One region of the Mesorhizobium sp. M6A.T.Cr.TU.016.01.1.1 genome, then DNA from elsewhere that is predicted to be linked to it. Evidence: predicted binding sites of a transcription regulator. Region 1 holds the regulator's gene; each other region holds the start of a gene.
What was found. The regulator PhoB, encoded in region 1, activates phosphate uptake and scavenging genes when phosphate is short. The targets are predictions, from matches to a motif close to TGTCATNNANCTGTCAT.
Positions count from the first base shown of each region.

Region 2: EJ075_RS05850 (ceramide glucosyltransferase) is a predicted target of PhoB. The motif match lies at 3,119-3,135, and genes of this name have one in related genera.
Region 3: pstS (phosphate ABC transporter substrate-binding protein PstS) is a predicted target of PhoB. The motif match lies at 5,926-5,942, and genes of this name have one in related genera.
Region 4: phnF (phosphonate metabolism transcriptional regulator PhnF) is a predicted target of PhoB. The motif match lies at 2,895-2,911, and genes of this name have one in related genera.

Region 1 covers NZ_CP034452.1:2,733,782-2,741,243, reverse strand. Annotated here, with positions in the region: gene EJ075_RS13205 (ATP-binding cassette domain-containing protein) at 1-189, opposite strand, end outside; gene EJ075_RS13200 (sugar ABC transporter permease) at 202-1,533, opposite strand; gene xylF (D-xylose ABC transporter substrate-binding protein) at 1,679-2,719, opposite strand; gene EJ075_RS13190 (ROK family protein) at 2,988-4,235, shown strand; gene phoB (phosphate regulon transcriptional regulator PhoB) at 4,270-4,959, opposite strand; gene phoU (phosphate signaling complex protein PhoU) at 4,976-5,683, opposite strand; gene pstB (phosphate ABC transporter ATP-binding protein PstB) at 5,720-6,535, opposite strand; gene pstA (phosphate ABC transporter permease PstA) at 6,548-7,462, opposite strand, start outside.
Region 2 covers NZ_CP034452.1:1,265,095-1,272,556, forward strand. Annotated here, with positions in the region: gene EJ075_RS05840 (2'-deoxycytidine 5'-triphosphate deaminase) at 1-366, opposite strand, end outside; SAM riboswitch at 491-568, shown strand; gene EJ075_RS05845 (O-succinylhomoserine sulfhydrylase) at 626-1,816, shown strand; gene EJ075_RS05850 (ceramide glucosyltransferase) at 1,865-3,019, opposite strand; gene apaG (Co2+/Mg2+ efflux protein ApaG) at 3,245-3,637, shown strand; gene EJ075_RS05860 (Hsp33 family molecular chaperone) at 3,792-4,826, opposite strand; gene argF (ornithine carbamoyltransferase) at 4,965-5,876, opposite strand; gene EJ075_RS05870 (aspartate aminotransferase family protein) at 5,894-7,093, opposite strand; gene EJ075_RS05875 (GcrA family cell cycle regulator) at 7,449-7,462, shown strand, end outside.
Region 3 covers NZ_CP034452.1:4,419,508-4,426,969, forward strand. Annotated here, with positions in the region: gene EJ075_RS21220 (NAD(P)-dependent alcohol dehydrogenase) at 1-339, opposite strand, end outside; gene EJ075_RS21225 (LysR family transcriptional regulator) at 449-1,384, shown strand; gene EJ075_RS21230 (slipin family protein) at 1,550-2,320, opposite strand; gene EJ075_RS21235 (nodulation protein NfeD) at 2,317-3,714, opposite strand; gene EJ075_RS21240 (DMT family transporter) at 3,885-4,778, shown strand; partial or broken gene EJ075_RS21245 (2OG-Fe(II) oxygenase) at 4,893-5,635, shown strand; gene pstS (phosphate ABC transporter substrate-binding protein PstS) at 6,069-7,163, shown strand; gene EJ075_RS21255 (Na/Pi symporter) at 7,248-7,462, shown strand, end outside.
Region 4 covers NZ_CP034452.1:3,055,038-3,062,499, forward strand. Annotated here, with positions in the region: gene EJ075_RS14750 (alpha-D-ribose 1-methylphosphonate 5-phosphate C-P-lyase PhnJ) at 1-630, opposite strand, end outside; gene EJ075_RS14755 (carbon-phosphorus lyase complex subunit PhnI) at 627-1,739, opposite strand; gene phnH (phosphonate C-P lyase system protein PhnH) at 1,741-2,352, opposite strand; gene phnG (phosphonate C-P lyase system protein PhnG) at 2,352-2,813, opposite strand; gene phnF (phosphonate metabolism transcriptional regulator PhnF) at 2,937-3,680, shown strand; gene EJ075_RS14775 (zinc-binding alcohol dehydrogenase family protein) at 4,022-5,041, opposite strand; gene EJ075_RS14780 (ABC transporter permease) at 5,113-6,078, opposite strand; gene EJ075_RS14785 (sugar ABC transporter ATP-binding protein) at 6,075-7,462, opposite strand, start outside.

The sequences.
Region 1 (7,462 bases):
CTTGTAGGCGCCGGACAGGATCTTGATCAGCGTCGACTTCCCGGCACCGTTGTGGCCGAGCAGCGCCACCACCTCGCCCGGGAAAAGGTCGATCGACGCGTCGTCGACCGCGCGAATACCACCAAAGGCAATCGAGATGTTCCGCATATCGATCAACGGCGTGCCTGTGCGAGCAGTTGTGTCAACCATGATCGCCCTTCCCTAAACGCGCTTGCGGTAGACGGTGTCGAGCCAGACGGCGATCACCAGGACGGCGCCGACGACGACGCTCTGAAGCGGTGAATCGATGCCGAGCAACACCATGCCGGACTGCAACGACTGCATCAGAAGTGCGCCCAGCATGGCGCCGAGCACCGTGCCGGAGCCGCCGGCCAGCGACGTGCCGCCGATGACGGCTGCGGCGATGACCAGCAACTCGTCCAGCGTACCCAGCGCATTGGTCGAGGCATTGAGGCGAGCCGACGCAATCGCCGCGCTGATTGCGGCCAATACGCCCATGATCATGAACACCTTCATGGTCACCCAGCGCGTGTTGATGCCGGCGAGTTCCGCCGCTTCCGGGTTGCCGCCAATGGCAAAGACATAGCGGCCGAAACGGGTGCGCCTGGTGATGAAGGTCATGACGATGCCCACTGCGACCGCAATCAGCACCGGTATGGCGATGCCATGGGCGATGAACAGCCCGCCTTCGGGGACGGTGATGCCGTTCCGCTGCGCGTATTGGCGCACGATGCCGATTGGCCAGGGATAGGAATTGGCGATCCACACGGCGCCGAGGATGGCGGCGCAGGCGACAACACCAAGCAAGCTCTCCGCCCAGACGGGACGCAGCGGAAACTTGAACCGCTTGCGCTGCGACCGGCCGTTGAGCAGCATGAAAGCGACGGCCGCACAGGCGAGAACGCCGACGATCCAGCTTGCGGTTGCCCCGATCGAGCCACGCGGCCCGCCACCCATGAGCTGGAAGGTGGCGTCGAGCGGCGCGACGGTGCGCCCGCTCGTCATCAGCCACGCCATGCCACGCCAGATCAGCAAGCCGCCCAGCGTCACGATGAAGGCCGGAACCTCGAGATAAGCGATGATGAAGCCCTGGAGCGCGCCTATCATGAGGCCGAGCACCACACCGGCAGCCAATGCGATAATCCATATCCAGGGATTTCCCACCTGGAGCCCCATGACGCGGATCAGGAATTCGGCCTGCGCCACGCCCATCACCATGCCGATCACGCCTTCGACGGAGCCCACCGAAAGATCGATGTTGCGCATCACGATGACCAGCACCATGCCGGTCGCCATGATCGCCACCGAGGAGGTCTGCACCGACAGGTTCCAGAGATTGCGCGGCGTGAGGAAAAGCCCACCCGACAGGATGTGAATTCCAACCCAGATGACCAGCAGAGCGCCGACCATGCCGAGCATGCGTATATCGAGCTCGGTTGCCTTGAGGAACCGTCCGATGGCGCTGAGCTCGGATTCGCGCGCCCGATCTTCGGCCGTGTGGGCGACCGGTGGGTTGGATGCCGTGTCGGTCATGATGTCCTCCGACCGGGTTGCCGTCTGGCGCGGATGCCGGAACAGAATGCTATTTGCTTTCCACGGTCATTTGAAGCGGAAAGCCTCTCGAAAAACGCCGCGGCATGACAGCCGCGGCGTTCGTTTCCTTGCGAAATGATCCAGATCAGTTGCAGGCCGCAACGCTGCCCGCGGCGACACCCGCGCAGACTTCGTCCTTCTTGATCCAGCCGGCGTCAATGACGACGTTGAGATTGTCCTTGGTGATGGCAATCGGCGTCAGGAACAGCGACTTGACGGCATTGCCGCCCGGCGTGGTGAAGTCCTTGACGCCCGCAATGTCGGTCATCTGCTTGCCATCAGCAAGCTGCGAGGCGATCTCGGCGGCGTTCTTGCCGAGCTCTCGCGCGTCCTTCCACACCGATACGGTCTGTGTGCCGAGCGCAATGCGGTTCAGCGCTGCATGGTCGCCGTCCTGGCCGGACACCGGGACGGATCCGGCCAAGCCTTGCGCCGTCAGCGCCGCGACGACGCCACCGGCAGTGCCGTCATTGGCGGCAACCACCGCATCGACCTTGTTGTCGTTGGCGGTCAGGAACTGTTCCATGTTCTTCTGGGCGTTGGCGGGAAGCCAGCCGTCGGTATACGCCTCGCCGACATTTTTGATCTTGCCGCTGTCGATGGCATCCTTGAGCACTTCCATGGAGCCGGCGAACAGGAAATCGGCATTCGGATCGGCGCCCGAGCCCTTGATGAAGACGTAGTTGCCTTCCGGCGCCACCTTGAACACTTCGCGGGCCTGCATGCGGCCGACTTCCTGGTTGTCGAAGGTCAGATAGAACACGTCCTTGTTCTCGATCAACCGGTCATAGCCGACGACCGGGATGCCTTCGTCCAGCGCCTTTTGCACCGCCGGCCCGATGGCCGACGCATCTTGCGCAAGGATGATGAGCGCGTTGGCGCCCTGCGAGATCAGGCTCTCGACATCGGTCAGCTGCTTGCCGGGATTGGACTGCGCATCGGCGGAAATATACTTGTCGCCGGCGGCCTCGATCGCCGTCTTCATGGCGGCTTCGTCGGTCTTCCAGCGCTCTTCCTGGAAGTTCGACCACGAAACGCCAATGACCTTGTCCTTCGCCTGTGCGACCGACGCGAGCGTCAGCGACATGGCGACCCCCGCCAGGATGGCGGCTGCGAATCTCTTCATGATAGTCCTCCCTGCGCCGCGATACGGCGCGACCAAACTGGCCCGAAGGCCGGCACAAAGGCTCTATTTTTTCGAGCCTCGAAAAAATACTGGTCCAACGCCGAAGCGCTGTCAACATCAATTCTGATGGATTTTGATGTCTCTGCCGACTTTTTTCGAGCCCCGGAATAAACAATGACAGGGCCTTCTGCTTCTGCCAGTATTTGTCGGACGCTGCCGACGGCTTCCGGTTCATGAGCGGCCGCGGCAAGAGGGAGGAAGCAAAAGAATGTCGGTTGGAATCCGTCATGACGATTTGCGTCGGCGCAACCGGGCGATGGTGATTTCGGCCGTACGCCGGGCAGGCCAGCCGTCGCGAACCGAGATCGCCGCGACCACCGGCCTCAGCCATTCGACCATATCGGCGATCTCTTCCGACCTCATCCAGGAAGGCATCCTGACCGAGAGCAAGGCGAGCGAGACCGTTTCGCTGAAACGCGGCCGGCCGCAGGTCGGCCTCAGCCTCAATCCGGAAGCGGCGGCGGTGTTGGCCGTCGTGTTGTCGCTGAATTTCCTTTCGGTCGCCGTCATCGATTATGCTGGACAAGTGGTCGCCGAGGAACAGCGCCGGCTGGACACGCTGACCATGTCGCGCGACGAGCTGATCGACGAATGTGTCGCCATCGTCCGGCGCCGGCTCGAAGATCCCGATCTCAATGTCCAAAGCGTCGCCCGCATCGCGCTGGCGATCCAGGGCATCACCGATTCCCATGCGCGCGCCATGTTGTGGTCGCCGATCACGCCGCAGACGAACATTGCCTTCGCCGACATTCTGGAACGTGAGTTCGGCATCCCGGCCATCATGGAGAACGATTGCAACATGATGGCCGTGGCGCTGCGCTGGCGCGACCCGGATCGCTACCGCGACGATTTCATCGCCATCCTGCTCTCCCACGGCATCGGCATGGGACTGGTGCTGAAGGGCGAACTGTTCACCGGCACCCATTCCTCAGGCGGCGAATTCGGCCACATGATCCACCGGCCGGGCGGCGCGCTTTGCCGCTGCGGGCGGCGCGGCTGCGTCGAGGCCTATGCCGGCAACTACGCCATCTGGCGCAATGCAAGGCAGTTGAGCGAGAACGCCGAGCCGGTCGCCGATGTCAGCGACGCCGAGATGCGGGCACTGGCGGCCCGGGCGCGCCAGACGGACGGACCGGAGCGCGAAGCCTACCGCAAGGCCGGCGAAGCGCTCGGCTTCGGGCTCGGCAGCCTGTTCGCGTTGATCGATCCGGCGCCGGTCGCCATGGTCGGCGCCAGCGCTGCCGCCTTCGACCTGATCGAGCCGGCCCTGCGCGAGGCCATCGCTCAGACCGCCGGCGGTCAGTATTCGGGTTCGATTTCCTTCGACACCGAGCCGAACGAGCTGCCGCTGATCCGCGAAGGCTGCGCCATGCGGGCGCTGAGCTTCGTCGACCAGGAGATTTTCGCGCCGGGCGCGCAAGGGAAGTCCGGCACGGCCAGGAAGCACGTGGCCTGAATGGAAGAACGCAGCTTGAATTCAGGCAGTCTGTTCAGTCTTCCCTGATCGCATAGCCCGCGCCGCGGATGGTGCGGATGACATCGGGCATGCGGCCATTGTTGACCGCCTTGCGCAGCCGGCCGACATGGACGTCCACCGTGCGCTCGTCGATGTAGATCGTCTCGCCCCAGACATTGTCGAGCAACTGGCTGCGCGAGAACACCCGACCCGGGTGCCGCATCATGAATTCGAGCAGCCGGAATTCGGTCGGCCCGAGCCGGATCTCGCTCTTCTTGCGATAGACCCTGTGCGATTCGCGATCGAGCATGATGTCACCGACCTTCAGCACGCTGGACAGCACTTCGGGCTTGGCACGGCGCAGCAGCGCCTTGACCCTGGCCATGAATTCCGGTGTCGAGAACGGCTTGACCAGATAGTCGTCGGCCCCGGTCGAGAGGCCGCGCACCCGGTCGCTTTCCTCGCCGCGCGCGGTCAGCATGATGATCGGCAGCCGCTCGGTTTCGGGACGCACGCGAAGGCGACGGCAAAGCTCGATGCCCGAAACCGCCGGCACCATCCAGTCGAGCACCAGAAGATCGGGCACGTTTTCCTGAAGCCGGATTTCGGCCTCGTCGCCGCGCGTCACCACCTCGACCTGATAGCCTTCGGATTCCAGATTGTAGCGAAGGAGGACGCCCAGCGGCTCTTCGTCCTCCACCACCATGATGCGCGGCGCGATCATCGGCCGGTTACCCCTGTCATGTCGCCGACGCCGACATCGTCGTTTCGTCGAGCTTCGGCCGATCCGCCGGCAATTGCTGCCCGGTCACGACATAGTAGGCGTTTTCGGCGATGTTGGTGACATGATCGCCGATACGCTCGAGATTCTTGGCGCAGAACAGAAGATGCGTGCAGGCGGTGATGTTGCGCGGGTCCTCCATCATGTAGGTCAGGAGTTCGCGAAAAACCGCCGTGTATTTCACGTCGATCTTCTCGTCGGCGGCGCGCAGCTCTTTCAACGCGCCGGCGTTGCGCGACACATAGTGCTCGACCACGCCGCGGAGCTGCTCGAGAACGAGATCCGCCATCGCGTCGATACCGTGCGAGAGATTACGCGGCGTGGCGCTCTGCCCGACGGCGCTGACCCGCTTGGCTATGTTCTTGGCCAGGTCGCCGATGCGCTCGAGATCGCCGGCCATCCGGATTGCGCCAACCACGGCGCGCAGGTCTTGCGCCATCGGCTGCCGCTTGGCGATCAGCGTGATCGCGCTGTCGTCGAGTTCGCGCTGCCGCGCATCCATGATGGCGTCATCCGAGACGACGCGCTGCGCCATCGCATTGTCTGACGCAAGCAACGCGCGGATCGACGCTGCGACCATCGCGGCGGCGAGCTCGTCCATGTCGCGGATCAGCCTGTCGATGTGCTCCAATTCCTCGTCGAAAGATGCGACGGTATGTTCACCCATGATACTGTCCTCGTGCTCGAAAATTCGCCGGACCGCTTAGCCGAACCGGCCGGTGATGTAGTCCTGGGTGCGCTTGTCGTCGGGGTTGGTGAACATCTTGTCGGTCGCGCCCTCCTCGACCAGATAGCCGAGATGGAACATCGCCGTGCGTTGCGACACACGCGCTGCCTGCTGCATCGAATGGGTGACGATGACGATCGTGTAGTTCTGGCGCAGTTCGTCAATCAGTTCCTCGACACGGGCGGTGGCGATCGGATCGAGCGCCGAACAAGGCTCGTCCATCAGGATCACTTCCGGCGACACAGCGATGGCGCGCGCAATGCACAGACGCTGCTGCTGGCCACCGGAAAGGCCAGTGCCCGACTCGAGCAGGCGATCCTTGACCTCGTTGAACAGGCCGGCCTTCTTCAGGCTCGATTCGACGATGCCGTCCAACTCCGCCTTGCTCCTGGCCAGACCGTGAATGCGCGGACCGTAGGCGACGTTTTCGTAGATCGACTTCGGAAACGGGTTCGGCTTCTGGAACACCATGCCGACGCGAGCTCGCAGCTCGACGACATCGATTTTCGGGTCGTAGACATCCTCGTTGTCGAGCGTGATCTTGCCGCTTACCCGCGCGATGTCGATCGTGTCGTTCATTCGATTCAAGCAACGCAGAAAGGTCGACTTGCCGCAGCCCGATGGGCCGATCAACGCCGTCACCTGGTTCTCGCGGACATCGAGATCCACGTCGAACAGAGCTCGCTTCTCGCCGTAATGAACGGAGACCTTTTCGCCCTTCATCTTGATCGAAGGCTCGTTGGTTCCGCTACTCAGTTTCTGCTCGACGCTGGCTTCCGTCATGATGTTCATATCCTCTACTCCTTACCAGCGCCGCTCGAAGCGCCTGCGCAGTATCACCGCGATGGCATTCATGATGACCAAAAATACCAGCAAAATCAAAATCGCCGCCGAAGTCTTCTGCTGGAACCCCGCTTCAGGAAAATCGGCCCACATGAATATCTGCACCGGCAGGATCGTCGCGGGATCGGTGAAGCCACCGGGAATGTCGACGATGAAGGCGACCATGCCGATCATCAGCAACGGCGCGGTTTCACCCAGCGCATGCGCCATTCCGAGGATGGTGCCGGTCATGATACCCGGCATCGCCAGCGGCAGGACGTGATGGAATACGGTCTGGACCTTGGACGCTCCGATGCCAAGCGCCGCCTCGCGGATCGACGGTGGCACGGCGCGCAGCGAAGCGCGTGAGGCGATAATGATGATCGGCAGGGTCATCAGCGCCAGCACCATGCCGCCGACCACCGGGGCCGAGCGCGGCAGGCCGAAGAAATTCAGGAATACGGCAAGTCCAAGCAGGCCGAAGACGATCGAAGGCACCGCCGCCAGATTGTTGATATTCACTTCGATGATCGTCGTCAGCCGGTTCTTGGGCGCAAATTCCTCAAGATAGATCGCCGCCGAAACGCCGATCGGGAAGGCGATGGCGAGCGTTACGATCATGGTCAGGAACGATCCGACGACCGCGCCCCAGATACCGGCCAGTTCCGGCTCGCGGCTTGCGCCGGTGAAGAAGAAGATCGAGTTGAACCGGCTTTCGATCAGGCCGGCGCTCTTCAGCGTATCGAGCCAGACGATCACCTTGTCCGAAATCTTTCGCGATGCTTCCGGCGTGTCGATGACCCGCAGGAATGCCTGGCCGCTCGCGGCTGGCGCCGTGCTGTCCAGCGCCTCGATCACCGTGCCCTTTGCGACCGCCGTTCCGTTGGCCCCAGGCGA
Region 2 (7,462 bases), 1.5 Mb from region 1:
ATCGGTCATCACGCGGGTGAAGATGTCGAGCCGTCCGGTCGAGCTCTTCGGGTTGGCCGAGGCCGAAATGTTTGCCGGAAGCGCCAGGCTCTCCAGCAGCGGCACGATATAGACGCAGCCCGTCTCCAGCACCGCGCCGTCGGCGAGATTGATTTCGTGCAGCTTCAGGCGGTCGAGTTTTTCGTCGACCCTATGGTTCGGGCCGGGCAGGAAGGAGGCGCGCACCCGCCAGGCCTTGTCGCCAAGCCTGAGGTCGAGACTGGCCGGCTGGACCTGGTCGGCATCGAGCGCGCGTAGCGACGTCAGCGCGCCCGACTGGAACAGCGCGGAAATATCCTGATCGGGAAGAATGCCTGTCTGCCGCAAAGTCTGGCTCCGCTCGAAGGCCGGGCAACGTATCGTTTGCCGCAGGTCCTTGCCGCGGAACCTGCTGGTACAAACCTCTTAATCATGCCGGCAATTGACGCAAGCGCGGCGCGGGTCTAAAGGGTCGTTATCCCGTGGTGATTTGGCCGGTCGGCTTGCAGCCACGTTAAACAAGTCGCTAAAGGACCGTCGGGCCGCAAGGCCGTATGGACCGGTTGCGACTTTCGCGACCGGTTTTTTTGTGTCTGGAACAAAAGTGATGACAAGCAAGAAGCGCAACTGGAAACCTCAGACAGCACTCGTGCATAGCGGGACCTTGCGTTCCGGCTTCGGCGAGACCTCCGAGGCGATGTACCTCACCCAGGGCTATGTCTACGACACCGCGCAGGCGGCGGAAGCGCGCTTCAAGGGCGAGGAACCGGGCTTCATCTATTCGCGCTATGCCAACCCGACGGTCGACATGTTCGAGAAGCGCATGTGCGCACTGGAAGGTGCCGAAGATGCACGCGCCACAGCATCCGGCATGGCGGCGGTCACCGCAGCACTTTTGTGCAGCGCCAAGGCCGGCGATCATATCGTGGCGGCGCGCGCGCTGTTTGGCTCCTGCCGCTGGGTGGTCGAGACGCTGGCGCCGAAATACGGCATCGAGGCGACGCTGGTCGACGGCACCGAAATCGCCAATTGGGAAAAGGCGGTCAGGCCGAACACCAAGCTGTTCTTTCTTGAAAGCCCAACCAATCCGACGCTGGAAGTCGTCGACATCGCAGCCGTTGCCTCGCTTGCCAATTCGATCGGCGCGCGGCTGATCGTCGACAATGTCTTTGCCACGCCGTTGCAGCAGAAGCCCTTGCAGCTCGGCGCCCATATCGTCGTCTATTCGGCGACCAAGCACATCGACGGCCAGGGCCGCTGCCTCGGCGGCGTCATCCTGTCGGACAAGAAGTGGATCGATGAGAACCTGCACGACTATTTCCGCCACACCGGTCCGAGCCTGTCGCCCTTCAACGCCTGGACGCTGCTGAAGGGCCTGGAGACGCTGCCGCTGCGCGTGCGCCAGCAGACGGAAAGTGCCGGCCGGATCGCAGATTTCCTTGCCGAGCGATCAGAGATTGCCCGTGTCATCTATCCGGGCCGCGCCGACCACCCGCAGGCGGCGATCGTCAAAAAGCAGATGTCGGGCGGCTCGACGCTGATCTGCCTCGACGTCAAGGGCGGCAAGCAGGCGGCCTTCGCCTTCCAGAACGCGCTCGATATCGTGCTGATCTCCAACAATCTCGGCGACGCCAAGAGCCTGATCACTCACCCGGCGACGACGACGCACAAGAATCTGAGCGACGAGGCGCGCGCCGAACTCGGCATCGGGCCGGGCACGCTCAGGCTGTCTGTCGGCCTGGAGGACGCCGACGACCTGCTCGAAGACATCGAGCAGGCATTGAAAGCCGCCAGATAGGGATACGCACCGGGGCGGCTTTGCTCGCATCGTCAAAAGCAGGTGCTGTCAGGCGCCCGACGGGGTCTCTTCCAATTCCGCAGCGGCGCTGGTGTGGATGGTCATCGTGTTGCCGCGCCAGTCGACGGCACCGCTGAGCCAGCCTCGCGCCCAAATGGCGGGAAGCATCACGTCCCGCGCAACCATCGCCGGGATCATGCGCAGCGACAGGTGCCAGCCCTTAGCCGAGGCGAGAGCGCATTCCGGCAGATACGCGGCTACCAGCACGGCGATGGCGGTTGCCGACAGGCTGAAGCCGGCGCTGGCCGCCGCAATCAGCGCAAGCGCCAGCGGCATCGCCGCGCCGATCAGTATCTCGGGCGCGAAGAACAGGGGGAAGGTGACGCGGCGCAGGCGTGCCCAGCGGGCCTGGCGCGACCAGATTTCGCCGAGAGTGCGCAAACCGAGCGGCTGCTCAAAGGGCGAGGCGACGAGATTGACGCGCAGTCCGAGCCCGTTGACCAGCTTGGTCGCGGCGGCGTCCTCGGCGATCTCGGCGGCAAGCGCACGGATGCCGCCATTGGCGTCGAGCATGGGCTTGTCCCACAACATGCTCTTGCCCTGGGCAAAACCGAGGCCGATCGCCTCGCCGGCATATTGCCAGCGCGCCTGTAGCGTGTTGAGGAATGCGCATTCGACCTCCGCCCAGAACCCGTCCGGCCGCGAGCCGATCGGCGTCGAGCAGACAAGGCCGGTGTCGGGCCGCCACGCCGCCATCAGATGCTGGACATAGTCCCTCGGCATCAGGACGTTGGAATCGGCAAGGATGACCCAGCGGTGGCGCGCGGCCTCCCAGCCCTTCACACAATTGTTGAGTTTCGGATTGCCGCTGATGCGGTCGTCGCCGACGAGCAGCCGGGCCGGCACGGCCGGAAAGCGGGCGATCGCATCGGTGATCGGCCTGACCACCGGGTCGTCGGCATGGGCGACGCAGAAGATGAGCTCATAGCGCGGCCAGTCGAGCGAGAAGACGCGCTCGAGCGTTTCCTCGGCAAACGGCTCGACGCCGCGCGACGGCACGACGATCGACACCGCAGGCGCCTTGCCGGCTGGCGGCGCGATCCTGCCAGGCCGCTTCAGCTTCAACGAAGCGAGCAGGATGCTGGCGAGATTGACAAGGAGCAGAGCTGTGGAAAGCAAGGCGGCTGTGACTGTCAGTTCCATCGATATCTGGTCACTCCAGAAAAACCGGCCGCATGGAAGCCGTTTTCAACAGTTCGACAGAATGCTGAGTCGCCCGGCCCTGCACACCATCATTGTCATGTGTCACTTAAATGACATTGTTCTTCGGCACCTGCGCTCAAAGGAGTCGGACAACGCCAGAAAGCACCCGGTTGACCAAATCACGGAGAGCGTCGAAAGTTCCGTCTACATATTGTGGAGTAGTCTATGTACAGCGCCGTTACGCGCAACATCGAAGTACAGGTCAGGCCGTTCTATCTGGAGGATCGCTCCGATCCGTCGGAGAACCGCTATGTCTGGGGCTACCAGGTTACCATCGACAATCAGTCGGATGAATTCGTGCAGCTTCTGTCACGCTACTGGCACATCACCGACGGCACCGGCCGGGTCGAGGAAGTGCGCGGCGCCGGTGTTGTCGGCGACCAGCCCGAACTCAACCCCGGCGACAGTTATCAATATACATCCGGCTGCCCGCTCTCGACGCCGTCCGGCATCATGGTCGGCCACTACACGATGCGCAACAAGCGGGGCGAGACGTTTGATATCGCCATCCCCGCCTTTTCGCTCGACTTGCCGGGCACACGGCGGACGGTGAACTGAGAGAGAAAGCATCGGCCGTTCGCGCCGCCCCTCATCCGCCTGCCGGCACCCTCTCCCCGTAAAGGACGGGGAGAAGGGACAAGCTCCAGCGCCCCCTCTCCCCGTCCTTATGGGGAGAGGGTGAGGGTGAGGGGCAGCGCCAACGCTATCCACTTTACTGTGCCGAGCCGAACTCCGCCGGATCGAAGTCATATTGCTTCGAGCAGAATTCGCAGGCGACGTGAATGCCGCCATCCTCGGTGCTGTCCCTGATCTCGTCGGCGGAGAAGCCTTCGAGGATGCCGCGGATCTTCTCCTTGGAGCATGAGCACTGGTCGGCGACCGGCACGCCGCCGAAGACATGGACGCCGTGCTCGTGGAACAGCCGGTAAAGCAAGCGCTCGGCGCCGATCGTCGGATCGATCAACTCCGTCGGCTCGATCGTTCCAAGCAACGCCAGCAGTTCCTGCCAGGAATTGTCGGCCGGATCGTGGATCTCCTCACGCGGATCGCCGTCGCCGCCCGGAAGGTCGGGCACGCGCATGCGTTCGGGCGATTGCGGCAGGAATTGCGCCAGAATGCCACCGGCACGCCATTGCTCGCGGGCACCGCCGACGCCGGGCGTCAACAGCTTGGCCACCGAGAGCCTGAGATCGGTCGGGATCTGCTCCGACTGACGGAAATAGGTGCGCGCGGCCTCCTCCAGCGTCTCGCCGTCGAGCTGGACGATGCCCTGATAGCGTTGCGTGTGGGCGCCCTGGTCGATGGTCAGGGCCAGGACACCGCTGCCGAGCAGCGTCTGCTGCGAGGTCTCGCCGGCAGACGTCAGCGCTTCCAGCCGGTCGGCATCAAAGCGCGCATAGGCGCGCAGAGCCTGCGGCGTGGAAAAATCCGCAACCAGCATGTCGACCGGCCCGTCGGTGCGGGTCTGCAGGATGAACTTGCCCTCGAATTTGAGCGAGGTGCCGAGCAGCACCGTCAGCACGCAGGCTTCCGCCAGCAGGCGGGCGACCGGCTCGGGATAGTCATGACGGCTGAGGATCGCGTCGAGCATCGGCCCGAGCTGGACGGTGCGGCCACGCACGTCGAGCGGGCCGACCTCGAAGGGCACGACATGATCGTCGCCGGCATAGCCGAACTCGCCGAGTTTGGGTTGATGTTCAGCCAATTGATGAGTTTCCAACATAACAAAGCTCCGGGGCGCGGCCATGCCGCCCTCCGGGGCGCATGCGTCGAAACGCGCTCGATTTGCGTGATGCGCCTGAGATAGGCACCACACATTGCCGGATCAAGGTGGGCCGGATCAAGGTGGGCCGGATCAAGGTGGCCCGGATCAAGGTGGCCCGGATCAAGCGCCGAGGCACCAGGCCAGAACCGCCTTCTGGGCGTGGAGCCGGTTCTCGGCCTCGTCGAACACCACCGAATGCGGCCCGTCGATGACCTCGTCGGTGACCTCCTCGCCGCGATGCGCCGGCAGGCAGTGCATGAACAATGCGTCGGGCTTTGCCTTCGCCATCAGCGCCGCGTTGACCTGATAGGGTGAGAAGACATTGTGGCCGCGGGCACGGTGCTCCTGGCCCATCGACACCCAGCAGTCGGTGACGACGCAGTCGGCCTCGTGGACCGCCTCCTCGGGCGAGCGGGTGAAATTCAACTTGCCGCCATGCGCCGTCGACCAGTCGACATGCTTCTGCGCCGGCTCGCTGCCTTCCGGCACGGCAACGTTGAGGTTGAAGCGGAACCGCGCCGAGGCTTCCAGAAGCGAATGCAGCACGTTGTTGCCGTCTCCGGTCCACGCGATGGTCTTGCCGGCGACCGGACCGCGATGTTCCTCGAAGGTCATGATGTCGGCCATCAGCTGGCAGGGATGGGTATCGTCGGTCAGCCCGTTGATGACGGGAACGGTGGCGTTCTCGGTCAGCTCCAGCAGCCGGTCATGCGATGTGGTACGGATCATGATCGCATCGACATAGCGCGACAGCACCTTGGCCGTGTCGGCGATGGTTTCGGAGCGGCCGAGCTGCATCTCGGTGCCGGTCAGCATGATGGTCTCGCCGCCGAGCTGGCGCATGCCGACGTCGAAGGACACGCGCGTGCGCGTCGACGGCTTGTCGAAGATCATCGCCAGCACCTTGCCTTCGAGCGGTTTCGTCCGCTCGCCGGCCTTGAGCCTTGCCTTTCGCACGACGGCATCGTCCAGCATGAAGCGCAGATCGCCCTCAGAAACGGCGGAAAGATCGGTGAAATGGCGAAGGCTCATTTGGGGTCTTTCGACTGTTACTTCGCGGCAGCCGCGGCGATGGCGTCGGCCAGGCCCCGGGCGCCGGCGCGGATGCGGTCGAGCGCCTCGTGGATCTCGGCATCGGTGACGGTGAGCGGCGGCAGCAGGCGAAGGACGTTGTCGCCGGCCGGAACCGCCAGCAGATGCTGGTCGCGCAACGCCATGTTCACCTTGGTGTTGGGTGCGGCGCATTTCAAGCCGAGCATCAGGCCGGTGCCTCTGATGTCTTCGATGATATCAGGAAATTCGTCGGCGACACTCGCCAGCCCCTGCTTCAGCAGCAACGCCTTGCGCTGGACATCCTCCAGGAAGCCGTCTTCCAGCACCACGTCGAGCACGGCGTTGCCGACCGCCATCGCCAGCGGGTTGCCGCCGAAAGTGGTGCCGTGCACGCCGGCCGTCATGCCGACGGCCGCCTCGTCGGTGGCGAGGCAGGCGCCCATCGGGAAGCCGCCGCCGATGCCCTTGGCGACCGCCATGATGTCGGGCGTGACGCCAGCCCATTCATGCGCGAACAGCTTACCGGTGCGGCCGATGCCGCACTGGACCTCGTCGAAGATCAGGAGCAGGCCATGCTGCTCGCAGAGCTGCCTCAGCCGTTTCAGCGACTGCGTCGGCACCGGGCGGATGCCACCCTCGCCCTGCACCGGCTCGATCAGGATCGCGGCGGTCTCTGATGTGATCGCCTTTTCGGCGGCGTCGATGTCGTCGAAGCCGACCTGGTCGAAGCCTTCGACCTTGGGTCCGAAACCTTCCAAGTATTTATACTGGCCGCCGGCGGCGATGGTCGCCAGCGTGCGGCCATGAAAGGCGCCTTCGAAGGTGATGATGCGAAAGCGCTCGGGATGGCCCTTGACGAAGTGGTAGCGCCGAGCCGTCTTGATGGCGCATTCCAGCGCCTCGGCGCCGGAATTGGTGAAGAACACCTTGTCGGCGAAGGTGGCGTCGGCCAACCGCTCGCCCAGACGGCTCTGCCCCGGAATCTCGTAGAGGTTGGAGACATGCCAGACCTTAGCCGCCTGCTCGGTGAGTGCCGAGACCAGATGCGGATGGCTGTGCCCAAGCGAATTCACGGCGACGCCGCCGCCAAAATCGAGATATCGCTCGCCCTTGTCGGTGACCAGCCAAGTGCCTTCCCCATGGTCGAAGGCCAGGGGTGCGCGGGTAAAGGTCTCGAAAAGCGCCGAACCGCTCATTATATGCGTCTCCGGTACCGGAAAATCAAAAAAGCCGCCAAAGCGGCGGCCTTTGCGGCTTATCGTGTTTTTCGGCCATGAAGTCAACGAAAACGTCGCGCAATGACGCGCGGCAAGCCCTCCAGCGAGGCGCCGGCTCATAAGCGACCGGGCAAGTTGGGGAAAACCGAAAAAACCGATTCGTGTTGGCCCTCGGACTCTTGTCACCGAGTCAGCGCATAAGGTAATTGTAGTCGAGAAATAACTAGATTTCGTGCGGCGGACCTAATCACCCGATATATGTGGTGTCTGCCCGGCGAAAGCCGGATCGTGGAAGGATTCCGATCGCCGCACATTTCAGCAGGAGCGCGGTCTCATGAATTGGACTGA
Region 3 (7,462 bases), 1.7 Mb from region 1:
GAGCGATCCGGGTAGCGTCAGGCCGCGCATCTCGGTCGTCTCGTAGGGCCGCGGACGGCCGCCGATCCAGTGCGGCTTTGCATGGGCGATGACGCGGTCGTTAACGGCGAGCCTCGACACGCCCTCGCCGATGCCGACGATCTCGCCGGCGCCGTCGACGACCGGAATGAGCGGAAAGCTCGGACCAGGATAATTGCCGCTCGCCACCGCGACATCGACGAAATTGAGGCTCCCGGCGCGCAGGCGGATCAGCACTTCGCCGCGCTGCGGTTCAGGTGTGGCAACGGTGGCGGCGCGAAAGGCGTCCAGTCGGGGTGCAGTCAGTTCGATGGCTTTCATGGTCTCACTCCGGTTGATCGGCGACGGGCCAATAGATGGGATTGAGTGAAACTAGCTGCTGCGCTATCTCTGCATAATCCTTGGATTTTGCAGTTGAGTTATGCGCCAGATGCAGCAATCCCATGAACCGGCCGCACTGGCCGAGATGGCAGCCTTCGCGGCGATCGCCGAGGCACGCTCCTTCACCAAAGCGGCGGCGCGGGTGGGGCGCGATGCGACGATCCTGTCGCGGCGCCTCGCGTCGCTGGAAGAGCGGCTCGGCGTGCGGCTGCTGCACCGGACGACGCGCAGCGTATCGCTGACCGAGGCCGGAGCCGAGTTCCTCGTCCGCGTCCGCGCCATCCTGGCCGCGGTCGACGAAGCCGAGGCGGCTGCGTCGGCGCATGCCGGCGGCGGGCCGCGCGGCGTGTTGCGGCTGGCGCTGCCCGGATCGTTCGGGCGCATGTGGATCGGCCCGCTGCTGCCAGAATTTCTCGCCGAATTTCCAGACGTTCGCATCGAGGCCGAGTTCTCCAACCGTTTCGTCGACCTCGTCGCCGAGAATTTCGATGTCGCCGTCCGTCTCGGCGCGCTGGAGGATTCGCGCCTGGTGGCACGCAAGGTGGCGACGCGGCGCCGGCTGCTGTGCGCCGCACCGTCCTACCTTGCTCGCGCGGGCACGCCGGCCACGCCGCAGGCGCTTGTCGAGCATGCTTGCTTGGGTTTCACCGGGTTCCAGACCTTTCCCGCCTGGGAGATGACCGACAGCACGGGCCGTCGCGTCCGTATCGAGGTTTCCGGGCCGCTGGTCACCGATGATGCCGAGGTGCTGGTCGAAGCCGCCGTGCAGGGCGTCGGGCTGATGATGAGCACGGATTGGCTGGTCGGACGCGAACTCGCCGACGGACGGCTGGTGCCTGTTCTGGAGGACTGGACGCTCGCCGACGAGGGCGCGGTCTATATCGTGATGCCTTCAGCCAAGGGGCAAGCGGCCAAGACGCGCGCCTTCGCCGACTGGATCGGCAAACGATTCGCCCCGGAGCCGCCGTGGCGGAGAGGGTGCTAATCTCCCCCCTTGAGGGGGAGATGTCGCCGAAGGCGACAGAGGGGGTCGCCGCGCGTGGAGCGTCAGCGCCGTCTCTCGTAGAGGAAGGGGTTGGCGATCTATGTGAGACGACCCCCCTCTGGCCGCTTCGCGGCCATCTCCCCCTCGAGGGGGGAGATTACGCGCTCAGCCGCCTCCGCCTCCACCTTGCTGCTTGATGAAATGAGCGAGCAGATCCATCGGCACCGGAAACACGACCGTCGACGAGCGCTCGCCGGCGATGTCGTGGAGCGCCTCGAAATAGCGCAGCTGCATGGCCTGCGGTGCCTCGGACAGCATCTTGCCGGCCTCGACGAGTTTTGCCGCCGCCTGTTGTTCGCCGTCGGCATTGATCACTTTGGCACGCCGCAGCCGTTCGGCCTCGGCCTGCTTGGCGATGGCGCGGACCATGTTCTCGTTGAGGTCAACATGCTTGATCTCGACATCAGAGACCTTGATGCCCCAGGCATCGGTCCGCTGATCGAGGATCTCCTGGATATCGCTGTTGAGCTTGTCACGCTCGGCCAGCATTTCATCGAGCTCATGCTTGCCGAGCACCGAGCGCAATGTGGTCTGTGCCAACTGGTTGGTCGCGGCCATGAAGTCCTCGACCTGGATCACCGCCCGCTCGGCGTCGACGATACGAAAATACAGCACAGCGTTGACCTTCACCGAGACGTTGTCGCGCGAGATCACGTCCTGCGGCGGAACATCCTGAACCACCACCCGCAAATCGACCCGCACCATCTGCTGCACGAAGGGGATGAGGATAATCAGGCCGGGACCTTTGACTCCGGTGAAGCGGCCGAGCGTGAAGACCACGCCGCGCTGATACTCCCTCAGGATGCGAACGGCCGCGGACAGGAACATGAGCACGACGAGCGCTGCTACCAGGTAGGCCACATAACCGATGATCATTGCCTTGCTCCATCGCTTCGCACATTGCGGCGCCGTATCGTCAGCACCAGACCCCTGACATCAGCCACCTCGACGCTGTCGCCGACTGCAAAGGGTTCGTCGGCCATCGCCCGCCAGCGCTCGCCCCGGGCGAGCACGTGACCCTCGCTGCCCTCCCAGTCGAGGACCTTGGCCGGCAGCCCTTGCATGGCCTGTGCGCCAACACGCGGAGCGTTCTTGCGGGCCGCCCACAGATAGCTGCCGGTCAACAGCGCCAGGCCGAGCGTCAGGGCGGCGGCGGTGCCGATGACGGCCCACGACATCTCGAAGCCGGGCCCCTCGATCCTGAGCAGCATGGCAGCGCCCAGCAGAAAGGCAGCCACGCCTCCCAGCCCAAGCACCACTGTGGGGTTGAAGGCCTCGACGACGAGGAAGATGATGCCAAGCAGCATCAAGGCAAGGCCGGCATAGCTGATCGGCAGGAGATTGAGCGCATAGAGTCCGAGCAGAAGGCAGATCGTGCCAATCACGCCGGGCGCGACCGCGCCCGGGCTCGTGAACTCGAAGACGAGGCCATAAACGCCGATCAGCATCAGGATCACGGCGATGTTCGGGTCGGTGATGACAGCGAGAAGCCGGATGAGCCAGCCGGGCTCCAGCGTTTCAACCGGCAGCCCTTTCGTCGCCAGCACCTCTTTCCTGCCGGCCATTTCCACCGTGCGGCCGTCAGCCAGCTGAAGCAGCTCGGTCGTGTCGCGGGCGACGAAGTCGACGACATGCTCCTGCAGCGCCGCGGTGGCCGACAGGCTGGCAGCCTCGCGCACGGCCTTTTCACCCCATTCGGCATTGCGCCCGCGCAGTTCAGCCAGGCTGCGGATCAACGCAACCGCGTCGTTCGTCGCCTTGGCGATCATCGCATCGCCCGCTGGCGGGTTCTTCTGGTCTTTGCCGGCTCCTGGGCCATTGTTCTTGTCGTCGCCACCGGGAAAGGATGGCAGCGGTCCGCCCATCTCGATCGGCGTTGCCGCACCCAGATTGGTGCCGGGCGCCATCGCCGCCACATGGGTTGCGTAGAGGATGTAGGTTCCGGCGCTCGCCGCATGACCGCCGGCGGGCGCGACATAGCCGATGACGGGAACCGGCGAGGCGAGCATATCGGCGATGATCTCGCGCATGCTGGTGACCAACCCGCCGGGCGTGTTCATCTGCAGGATGAGAACCTCGGCGTTCCGCTGCGCGGCTACCGCCAGCGCTTCCTCGAGCTGCATGGCGCTCGCCGGACCGATGGCGCCGTCTATCTCGACGCGCAGCGCAATCCTCTCCTGGCCGTTCGCCTCTCCGGTTGCGGAAGAAATACAAACGAACACAGCGGCTACAAAAGCCGCGGCAATCAGGGCTACACGCGCGAGTTTCACGCTCAAAGCTCCATATCAAGGATATGGGCTCGATTTTGCCGAAATCCATGACACTTCGCGGCGGGTGAAGCTGATCCAGGGCAACGCCCCGTCCGATTTCCAACGCGTAGGCGATCCGTAAGCGGGGTTCAGCCAGCCTTCCCTCGACGTCCAAAGCGAGGGGAAGACCGATGTCGAAGCTGCACGCCAATCTTCTACTGTTCGTCGCCGCGGCACTGTGGGGTCTCGGCAATGTTCCGCAGAAGACCATTCTGGACCATCTCGACCCGTTGAGCGCGGTCGGCATGCGCTGCCTGATCGGCTGGATCCTGGTGCTGCCGCTGATCGCCACCGAACCCCGGCGACCGCCAGGCGGCCTCTATCGCGCGAGCTTGGCAAGGGTCAGCGTGCTGTTTGCAATCGCGATCGTCCTGCAGCAGATCGGTTATCTCGGCACGTCGGTGACGAATGCCAGCTTTCTGGTCAGCACGGCGACTGTGATGACGCCCTTCGCGGCGTGGCTGCTGATCGGCGAGCGGCTGACAGCGGCCGTCGGCCTCGCCGCCGGCCTGACGCTGGTCGGCGCGCTGCTCCTGTCCGGCGGCATCGCCAGCTTCAACCAGGGCGATGTGGCGATCATGCTGTCGGCGGGCTGCTACGCGCTCTGGATGGTCGAGCTCGGTCGTCATGCGCAGACCTATGGACGCCCGTTCACCGCCATGGCGGCGCAGTTCCTTGGCGCGGCGGTGATCAGCCTGCCGCTCGGCTTCTTCCATGGCAATCTGTCGCCTGCCAATGCGTTCGATGCCTGGCCGCAACTGCTTGTGCTCGGCGTATTCTCTACAGCCGTCTGCTTCGGCATCCAGACGATTGCCCAGCGTTTCACCTCGGCCAGCCACGCGGCGGTAATCGTCAGCGCCGAAAGCGTGTTCGGCGCCCTGGGCGCGGCACTTTTCCTGGGCGAGCGGACATCGTTCGTCGGCATGCTTGGGGCAACGATCATGCTGGCCGCCGCCCTCTACCTCGCTACTTCGGGGAGCGGAGCGATCAGGTCAGCGCCCGAAAACGGCGCCACCGGTGCTTGAGATTGTGAGACGCGACACACCGAACTATGCGCAACCCATTGGCAGGAAACGGGTGGTTTGCTCGCGCTGTTTCACCCATCTGATGGGCAGGACGAAGCCAGAGGAGGCAAAGCCATGACCATTCATTCGATAGGTTCGAGGGCAGCGGTCCGATCGGCGGAGACGCGCGTCGCCGCATATGATTGGCAGGCGTTGGCCGGGGAGATGAGCGGCTATGGCTGCGCGGTGATGGAAAAGCTGCTGACGCCGCAAGAATGCCGGGAGGTCGCCGGGCTTTACCCGGACGAGAGCCATTTCCGCAGCCATGTCCATATGGCGCGGCACGGCTTCGGCAAGGGCGAGTACCGCTATTTCCGCTATCCCTTGCCCGAGCTGATCGGCGGCTTGCGCACCGCGCTCTATCCGCGCCTCGCCGCGGTCGCCAACGACTGGAACCAGCGCATGAGCATCGCCCAGCGCTATCCGGACGAGCATGCCGCGTTCCTCAAGCAATGCCACGACCAGGGCCAGACGCGGCCAACGCCGCCCTGCTGCAATATGGTCCCGGTGACTTCAACTGCCTGCATCAGGATCTCTACGGCGATCTTGCCTTCCCGCTGCAGGTGGCGATCTTGCTGTCCGAACCCGGCAAGGACTTCACCGGCGGCGAGTTCGTGCTGACCGAACAGCGCCCGCGCATGCAGAGCCGGGCCGAGGTGGTGCCGTTGCGCCAGGGCGATGCGGTCGCCTTCGCGGTGCACAATCGTCCGGTCCAGGGCAGCAAAGGCAGCTACCGCGTCAATCTCAGGCACGGCGTCAGTAGGCTTCGCTCCGGCATGCGCCATACCGTCGGCATCATCTTCCACGACGCGAAGTGAGGGCTGCGTAGACTTCCTTCTCCCTTCTCCCCTTGTGGGAGAAGGTGGATTGGCGCGCAGCGCCAAGACGGTTGAGGAGTGTTGGACGGAGCGCCGTCGTTGCCAAGCTGGAACACCCCTCATCCGTCGCCTTCGGCGACACCTTCTCCCACAAGGGGAGAAGGGTGAGCGCGAGGCGCAACCTTGGAGCCCAGTCCTTCGGACCCAAATTCTTCATAGGAGTCCGAGGAACGGGCGGGACAAGTGATCGCGGAAAATCCGAATAAAAAAGATTCGCCCCACAAGATCTCTGTCATCCAATTGTTAACCAAGGTTCATACGATGAGCAATGTTGTCTCTCGGCCGGTGTGTGTGTTCGCCGGGCGGACGACTGTTGATATCTGCCAAGACTGAAAAGTAGATTTTTATTTGCGCAGTATAGTCGGGGATCGCCATGATGTTTCCAGCAAGCTTTGCGTCACTTCGGCGCAAATGGGCGAAAATAACCGGATCAAGTGGCGCCATCACGCTGGCTGTTGCCTTGATGATCGGTGCCGCTGCGCAGGCTGAGCCTATTCGCGGCGCTGGATCGACACTGGCTGCCCCGATCATCGGCAAATGGGCAACGGCCTACGAGAGCGCCCGCGCAGATGGCGGCGACTATATCTCGCCCGATTGGAAGGTCGACTATGAGATCGTCGGCTCGCTCGCCGGCATCCTGCGTCTCGACCAGCCGGACATGGACTTTGCGGCGACGGATGCGCCGATCAACGCCGCCGACCTCAGGAAAGCCGGCCGCCAGCAGTTTCCGATCGTGATGGGCGCCATCGCCGTCGTCGTCAATCTCGACGGCATTGGCCCGGGAAGCCTTCGCCTGACGGGGCCGCTTCTGGCCGACATCTATCTGGGCAAGATCCAGTCATGGTCCGATCCCGCGATCAAGGCGGCGAATCCGGATCTGACGCTGCCCGATCTTAGGATCAGCGTTCTTCACCGTAAGGATGGGTCCGGCTCGACTTTTGTGTTCACGGAGTATCTGTCGGCGGTCAGCGACGAGTGGAAGAGCAAATACGGCGCCAACACACTGATCTCGTGGCCGCTCGGCGCCGATGCCGAAGGCACGCAGAACCTCATTCGAGCCGTGCATGACACGAAGGGGGCGATCGCCTATGCCGAATCCGGCCAGGCGCAGCGCGCCAGCCTTTCCTACGCGCTGATCGAGAACAAATCCGGCAAGTTCGTCAAGCCGGAGCCCGACGGCGTGCAGGCTGCTGCGACGTCCATCGACTGGGCGCAAACGACCGATTTCTTCGCTTCGCTGACCGATCGAGACGGAGATGCCGCCTATCCGATCAGCACGGCTGTGTTCGCGGTCGTTCAGGTCTCGGGCCGTTCGGAACATCGCTATCGCCGCGTGCACGACCTTTTCCGGCTCGCCTTCGCGCAGGGCGCCGGCGACGCCACCGCGCTCGGCTATGTGCCGCTGCCGAAGGCGCTCGTCGACCAGGTCGAACAATACTGGGCGAGCCAAGCGCCCGTCGGAAACTGAGCTGAAGAGCCAGGCTGCCTCGCGCAGCACCTGAACTGAACGTCATATCGCGCCGTGGTAACGGCTTGTTGGGGACTGCGTGACATGGACATAGATATCTTCAAGGACATCCTCGTGCCGGTGATCGGGGGGTTGGGCATCTTCATGCTCGGCCTCGACTTCATGGCAAACGGCATCCAGGCGCTTTCGGTCAACCGGATGCGCGCCTTTCTCGCCAAGGCCGCCGGAACGCCGATCAAGGGCGTGCTGGCAGGAACGCTGATCACCGGCGTCATCCAGTCGTCGACGGCGATGAGCGT
Region 4 (7,462 bases), 320 kb from region 1:
GCCAAATAGCTGCAAAGCCGGCGAACGATGCATCTTCGGATTGTCGAATTTCGGCGTCGGCGAGGGATCCATCACATAGCGGCCCTCGACCTTGACCGGATAGGCGTAGGTGGTGGCGATGCGGCCGTGCCTGGCAATGTCCTCGTAGAGCTTCACATGCATGAGGCCGTATTCCTCCAGCGCATGCATTTTCCGCGTTTCGGTCTCGCGCGGCTCGAGGAAGCGCAAAGGTTCGGGAATCGGCACCTGAAAGACCAGCACTTGGCCTGATGTCAGCGGATGTTCTGGGATGCGGTGGCGGGTCTGGATGATGGTCGCCTTCGCCGTCTCGGTGGTGACGGCGACATTGGCGACCTTCTTGAAGAAGGCACGGATCGAAACCGCATTGGTGGTGTCGTCGGCGCCCTGGTCGATGACTTTCAGCACATCGTCCGGGCCGATGATCGAAGCGGTGACCTGGACGCCGCCAGTGCCCCAGCCATAGGGCATCGGCATTTCGCGTGAGGCAAACGGCACCTGGTAGCCGGGAATGGCGATGCCCTTGAGGATCGCCCGGCGGATCATCCGCTTGGTCTGCTCATCGAGATAGGCGAAGTTGTAGGTGGCGATGTCGGTCGGTTGTGCGGTCATTCCGCTGCCTCCCTTTTCTCCTCGGCTTTGCCGGCGTTTTCGCGAGCATCATGCTCGGCGCGCATGCGGCGCACCAGGTCGAGCTCGGCCTGGAAGTCGACATAGTGCGGCAGCTTCAGATGCTCGACGAAGCCGGTCGCCTGGACATTGTCGGAATGCGAGATGACGAACTCCTCGTCCTGGGCTGCGGCGACGACATCTTCGCCGAATTCCGAAGCACGTAACGCCCGGTCGCACAGCGCCATGGCCATCGCCTTGCGCTCGCTCTGGCCGAAGACGAGGCCGTAGCCGCGGGTGAATTGCGGCGGCGCCTTGGCTGAGCCCTTGAATTGGTTGACTATCTGGCACTCGGTGACACGCACGGAGCCGAGCGGTACGGCGAAGGGCAGCTCCGGCACGTCGAGTTCCAGCTCGACCTCGCCGATGCGAACCTCGCCGACGAAGGGATGGTTGCGGGCATAGCCGCGCTGGGTGGAGTAGCCGAGCGCCAACAAAAAACCCTCGTCGCCGCGTGACAGCGCCTGCAGGCGGATGTCGCGCGCCATTGGAAATTCTAGCGGCTCGCGGGTGATGTCGCCGGGGACATGGTCCTGCGGCATGTCGCCGTCGGGCTCGATCAGGCCTTCGCGGGCGAGGATGGCGGAGACACGGGGCATGGCTTCCGCCTCGCTGGCACGCTGCTGCGGCTCGGCGACGTCGCCGCCCGCGGCAAGCTCGGGATCGAGCAGCCGGTGGGTGTAGTCGAAGGTCGGGCCGAGAAGCTGGCCGCCGGGAAGATCCTTGTAGGTCGCCGAGACACGCCGCTCGACCAGCATCGCGCCGGTGTCGATCGCCCGTGTGTAGCCGAAGCGCGGCAGCGTCGTGCGATAGGCGCGAACCAGGAAGATCGCCTCGATCATGTCGCCGCGCGCCTGGACGATGGCGAGCGCCGCCAATTCCCTGTCGTAGAGCGAGCCTTCGCTCATCACCCGGTCGACACCGAGCGCCAGTTGCTCGACGATCTGGTCGAGGCGAAGCGCCGGCACGGAACGGTCGCCGCGCCGGCGGTCGGCGAGCAGGCTGTGGGCGTTGGCGATGGCCGCTTCGCCGCCTTTTACCGCGACATACATATCACGCCTCCATCGTCTTGATGCGCGTCGTGCGCGGCAGGCAGGCAACGCCGTCCGGGGTGGCGAGGACGATGTCGACGCCACGCGGAAAGCGTTGGTTGTTCTGCTTCCACTGTTCGACGAAATGGCGCGGCATCTGCGCCGGCGCGATGCTTGCAGTCTTTTCGATGCCGGGACCTTCGAGCAACAGAGGGGCACCTGAAACGAGATCGCCGACTTGCAGGATCAGCGTCGTGGAGCGGTCGGGATAATCCTGGGTGCCTTGTGAGAAGCCGTCGAGCGCCATCATTTCGGCCGGCGTGGCGATCAGCGCGAAATGCGCATCGGCCGGCGTGTTGGCCAGGGGCGCGCCGGTGTGGAAGCCGAGCCAGGATTTCACCGCTGCCGGGGCCTGCAAAACGGGGTCGAGCCACAGCGGCGTGTCGTTGTCGCACAGCGCCAGCGCAATGGCGCCCGCGGTGGCTGACAGCGGCGCCGGCGGGCGGGCAAAGACCGGCAGAGGCTGCAGGGTGCCCGGCCGCGCCATCGCATCCATCACGGCGCGGAACACCGTCTGGGCGTTGAACACCGGATCGGCAAAGCCGCCTTCGATCGCTTGCGTTACGATGTCCATCAGTCTTCTCCGCGTACCATGGTGAAGAAATCGACCTTCGTTGCCGCCGTCTCGGCGCGACGCCGTTCACGTGCGCTGGCCAGTGCGGCCTGCAGCGGCGCAATGAGTTTGGTCTCGACCTCACGGCGCAGGGCAGGGTCCTGCCAGAGCGCGTCGGCGATCGCCGCCAGTTTTGCTTTCTGCCTGTCACGGCCCAGCGCGTAGCAGTGGCCGACCTGTCCGGAGGCGAGCCGGACGGTAGCGCGGGTGACCGTCGCCTCGCCAACGTTGAACGGCGCGCCGCCGCCGCCCATGCGGCCGCGCACGGTGACCAAGCCGGTTTCGGGGCCGCGCAGGAGTTCCGCCTCAGAAGGCAGGCCGGCTTCGTTCCACAGACGGACGATATCGTCGCCGGTCGATTGCGCCAGCGTTGCCATAACGGCCTTGCGCTGAGCCTGATCGCGCGCTTCCTGTCCTCGCATGGTTAACATTCCCTTGCATCGAAAGTTTGTCTATTGATATAGACAACTATACAAATTATACCTATTATCTAATGCGTGTCTATGACGGGTGCATGACACGGGCGAAAAAGATCGGGGCAAGACATGATCGGGCAGCCCGGCAGCATAGAGCGGCGCAGCGGCGTCTCGCTGTGGCGGCAGATCGCCGACCAGATCCTGCATTCGATCGCCGTCGGCGACTTTGCCGAGAATACCGCGCTGCCGCCGGAAGTCGCACTGGCCGAGCGCTATGGTGTCAACCGCCATACGGTGCGCAGCGCCATCGCAGCACTGGTGCAGGATGGCGTGCTCAGGGCCGAGCAGGGGCGCGGCACTTTCGTGCTTTCGCGCAAGCGGCTGTCCTATCCGATCGGCGCCCGTACCCGTTTTTCGGAGGGCTTGCAGGGGCAGGCGTCCGAGCGCCGCAGCGTACTGCTCGAATCGGCGGTCGAGCCGGCCAGCCGGCGCGTCGCCGAAGGGCTGGGGCTTGCCAAGGGTTCGAATGTGATACGCCTTGAGACACGCGGCGAAGCCGATGGACAGCCGGTCTCGCGTGCCACCGGCTGGTTCGAGGCGGGACGCTTCGCCGGCATCGATGCTGCCATGGCTGAAACAGGATCGATCACCGCCTCGCTCCAGCGTTTCGGCATCAGTGACTATCTCAGGCAATCGACGGTGCTGTCGGCGCGCCATGCGGATGCCGCCGACCTTGCCGATCTCGATCTGCAGCCCGGCGCCATCGTGCTGGTCACGGTCGCCGTCAACGTCACGCCGGACGGCCAGCCGATCCAGTTCGCCGAAACGCGGTTTCCGGCTGAGCGCGTCGAGCTCAAACTGTCGGCGCTGTAGGTAGTGCCGGCCTTATACGAGACCGTGATTTATCTGACCCACGCTGATATCATACCAGCTCGGTCGCGCTTACATGTCAGCGGCTTGGCGTTTGAGGACCGCCTTCCCCCACTCCGTCTCGGCTTCGCCGAGCCACCTCTCCCCCCTCCGGAGGGAGAGGAAGGGAGCCCGCTGACGGCGAGAGAAGTAGGGAGTCTGGTTGAGGAGCGTTGGCTGCAATAGGCTCGCACCCTTCCTCTACCCCGTCGCTCGGGGGAGAGGTGGCTCGGCGAAGCCGAGACGGAGTGGGGGTCGACCTGCGCGGGGCGTTGTCATTCGGGCCGGGCTCACCGCCTGCCGTGTTATGACCCGACTTCGATCACCGCCTTGATCAGGCCGGATTTCTCATGCGCCCAGCGGGCGAGGTCGCGCGGCGTCTCGCCCAGCGTCGTGCGATGGGTGACGAGCTTCGCCAGCGGCACGGCGCCATCGCGGATCGAGGCGGCGACATGGTCGAAATCGGCGCGCAGCGCGTTGCGGCTGCCGATCAACGTCATCTCGCGCTTGTGGAATTCGGGATCGGAAAAGACGATGTCGTCCTTGACGACGCTGACCAGGACCAGCGTCCCGCCATGCGCGACATGGGCGAAGGCCGACTGGACGGACTGGGTGTTGCCGGTGGCATCGAAGACAACGTCGAAACCTTCGCCGCCGGTCGCCTCCCGCACCCGATCGGTCGCAGACGCCTGCGAACCGTCGAGGGTCGCGAAGCCGAGTTCGTTTGCGGCGAAACCCAGCCTCTCCGCGCTCATGTCGAGCAGCGTCACGTCGAGACCGGCGATGCGAGCAAACAGCGCCGTGCCGAGGCCGATCGGCCCAGCGCCGATGACCAGCGTGCGCGCGCCTGGCTGCGCCAGCGAGCGCCGCACGGCATGCGCCCCGATCGCCAGGAATTCGACGGCGGCGGCATCCGCCAGCGACAGGCCGTTTGCCGGATAGAGATTTTGCGCCGGCACCAGGATCCGTTCGCACATGGCGCCGTCGCGGTGTACGCCGAGCACCTCGATCCTGACGCAGCAATTCGGCTTGCCTTGCCGGCAGGCGATGCATTTGCCGCAAGCGAGATAGGGGTTGATGATCACTGGTTCGCCGACGGACAGATCGACGCCTTCGCCGGCCTCGATCACAGTGCCGGAAACCTCATGACCCATGATGCGGGGATAGGCGAGGAACGGATGCTTGCCCTCGAAGATATGATAGTCGGTGCCGCAGATGCCGACATGGCTGACCGCGACCAACGCCCAGCCAGAGGGCGGAGTGCCTGGCGCCGGGCGGTCTTCCAGAACAAGCTCACCGGGCGAGCGGCAGACGACGGCTTTCATGCTTTGATCCAGTCGGTTCTTGGCACCGCGGCCCGTCGGCTATCGCCGGGCCGGCGGTTGTTAAAGATAGTCTACTTGCCGCGGCGACGCAGGCCGTCGAAATAGACGATGACGATGATCAGCACGCCGGTAATGATGCGCTGCCAGAAGGCGTTGACGTTCAAGAGATTGGCGCCGTTGTTGATGGTGGCGAGGATGAAGGCGCCGAGCAGCGGTCCGTGCACCGAGCCGACGGCGCCGAACAGCGAAGTGCCGCCGATCACCGACGAGGCGATCGCCTGCAACTCCCAGCCCTCGGCCTGCGTCGGATTGCCGATGCCGATGCGCGACGCGAGCAGCACGCCGACGAAAGCCGCACACAGGCCCGACAGCGTATAGGCCATGTAGATGGTGCGCTGGACATTGACGCCGGACAGACGCGAGGCCTCGGCGTTGGAGCCGACCGAGAACAGATACCGGCCCCAGCGGCTGTGATGCAGGAAGATGTAGGCGGGGATGCCGACCAGGATCACCATCCAGAACAGATTGGGGACGCCGAGAAACGAGCTGCGCGAAAACAACTGGAAGGCGTCGTTGTTGATCGAGATCGAGTTGCCGTTGGTCATCAAAAGGCCAATGCCACGCAGCGAGGTCAGTGTCGCCAGCGTGATGATGAAGGGCGGCAGGCCCATCCTGACGATGCCGAAGCCGTGGAACATGCCGATGGCGACACCGACCAGCAAGGTGACCAGGATGGCGAGGAAGACCGGCACCCCGGCGTTGATCAGCATCGCCACGATGACGGTGGCGAAGCCGACCACGGCGCCGACGGAAAGGTCGATGCCTCCGGTGATGATGACGAAGGTCTGGCCGACCGCTAGGATGGCTATCATCGAGCCCTGCCGCAGCAGGTTCGAGATATTGTTGGCGGAGGCGAAGCTCGGCGTCGCCACCGACAGGATGATCCACAAAAGAACCAGCAGCGACAGCAGCGTCAGCCCGAACAGCGCGTTATAGTTGCGTTTCGGCCTTTCGGCCGGGATCGCCTCGGTGCTCATATCTGTCCTCCCGGTTTTTCTTGTTTCTCGGCGAGCGCCTGATTGAGAATGTCCTCATGATTGGCGGTGCGGAAACCATGCGTGGCCACCAGCTTGCCGCGCCGGAATACATGCAGCGTGTCGGCCAGTTCATAGACCTCGGGCAGATAGGACGAGATCAGGATGATGCCGGCGCCCTTGGACAACAGTTCGCCGAACAGACGGTAGATCTCCGCCTTGGTGCCGACATCGACGCCAACTGTCGGCTCGTCGAAGATGAACAGCTTGGCGCCGTGCGCCAGCCATCTGCCGATGACGATCTTCTGCTGGTTGCCGCCGGACAGGCTGGAGGCGAGCGCGTTGCGCGTCGGCGTCTTGATCCTGAGATTGGCGATCTGGCGATCCGCCTCGGTCTTCTCCTGTGCGCTGGAGATCAGCAGATTGCTGGAGATGCGCTTGTAGATCGGCAGATTGAGATTGAGGCCGACCGGCAGGTTGAGGCAGAGGCCCTGGTCACGGCGGCTTTCCGGCGCCAGCGCCATGCCGAGCCTGATAGCGTCATGCTCGGAGTTGACCTGAACCTCCTTGCCCTCCCAGAGGATCTGGCCGGCCGACTTGCGATGACGGCCGTAGAGCGTGGTGACGAACTCGCTGCGCCCGGCACCGATCAGGCCGTAGAGCCCGACGATTTCGCCGGCCCGGACCGTCATCGAGACATTTTCGAAGCCCTTGCCGGAGAGATTTCTGGCTTCGAGGAGCGTCGCGCCCGGGGTAAAATGCTCCTTGTGGTAGACTTGCTCGATCGAGCGGTTGATCATCATCTTGACCAGCTCGGCGTCGTTGGTCTCGGCGATGTTCCTGGTGCCGACAAGCGTGCCGTCGCGCAGCACCGAGACGCGGTCGGCGAGCTCGAACACCTCTTCCATGCGGTGGCTGATGTAGATGATGGTGACGCCTTCGCCCTTCAGCCGGCGGATCAGCGTGAACAGCTGGTCGGCTTCCTTCCGGGTGAGGTAGGCGGTCGGCTCATCGAAGATGAGGAACTTGGTGCCGCGCACCGTGGCGCGGGCGGCGGCGATCAGTTGCTGCTGACCGATGGTGAGATCGCCGAGCACGACATGCGCCGGCAGGTCGAAGCCGAGATCGTCGATGATGTTCTGCGCCTGCCTGACCATGGCCCGCTGCTGCAGGATACCGAAGCGGGAATCCTCCTCGCCAAGGAACATGTTGGCCGCGACAGTGAGATGGCGGCACAGAACGACCTCCTGATGCACGGCATTGATGCCGAGCGCCATCGCCTCATGCGGCGTCGCCAGCGCTGCCGGCTTGCCCTCCCAGATGACGTCGCCGGAGGTGCGCGGCATGACACCGGTCAGAAGCTTGATCAGGGTCGATTTGCCGGCGC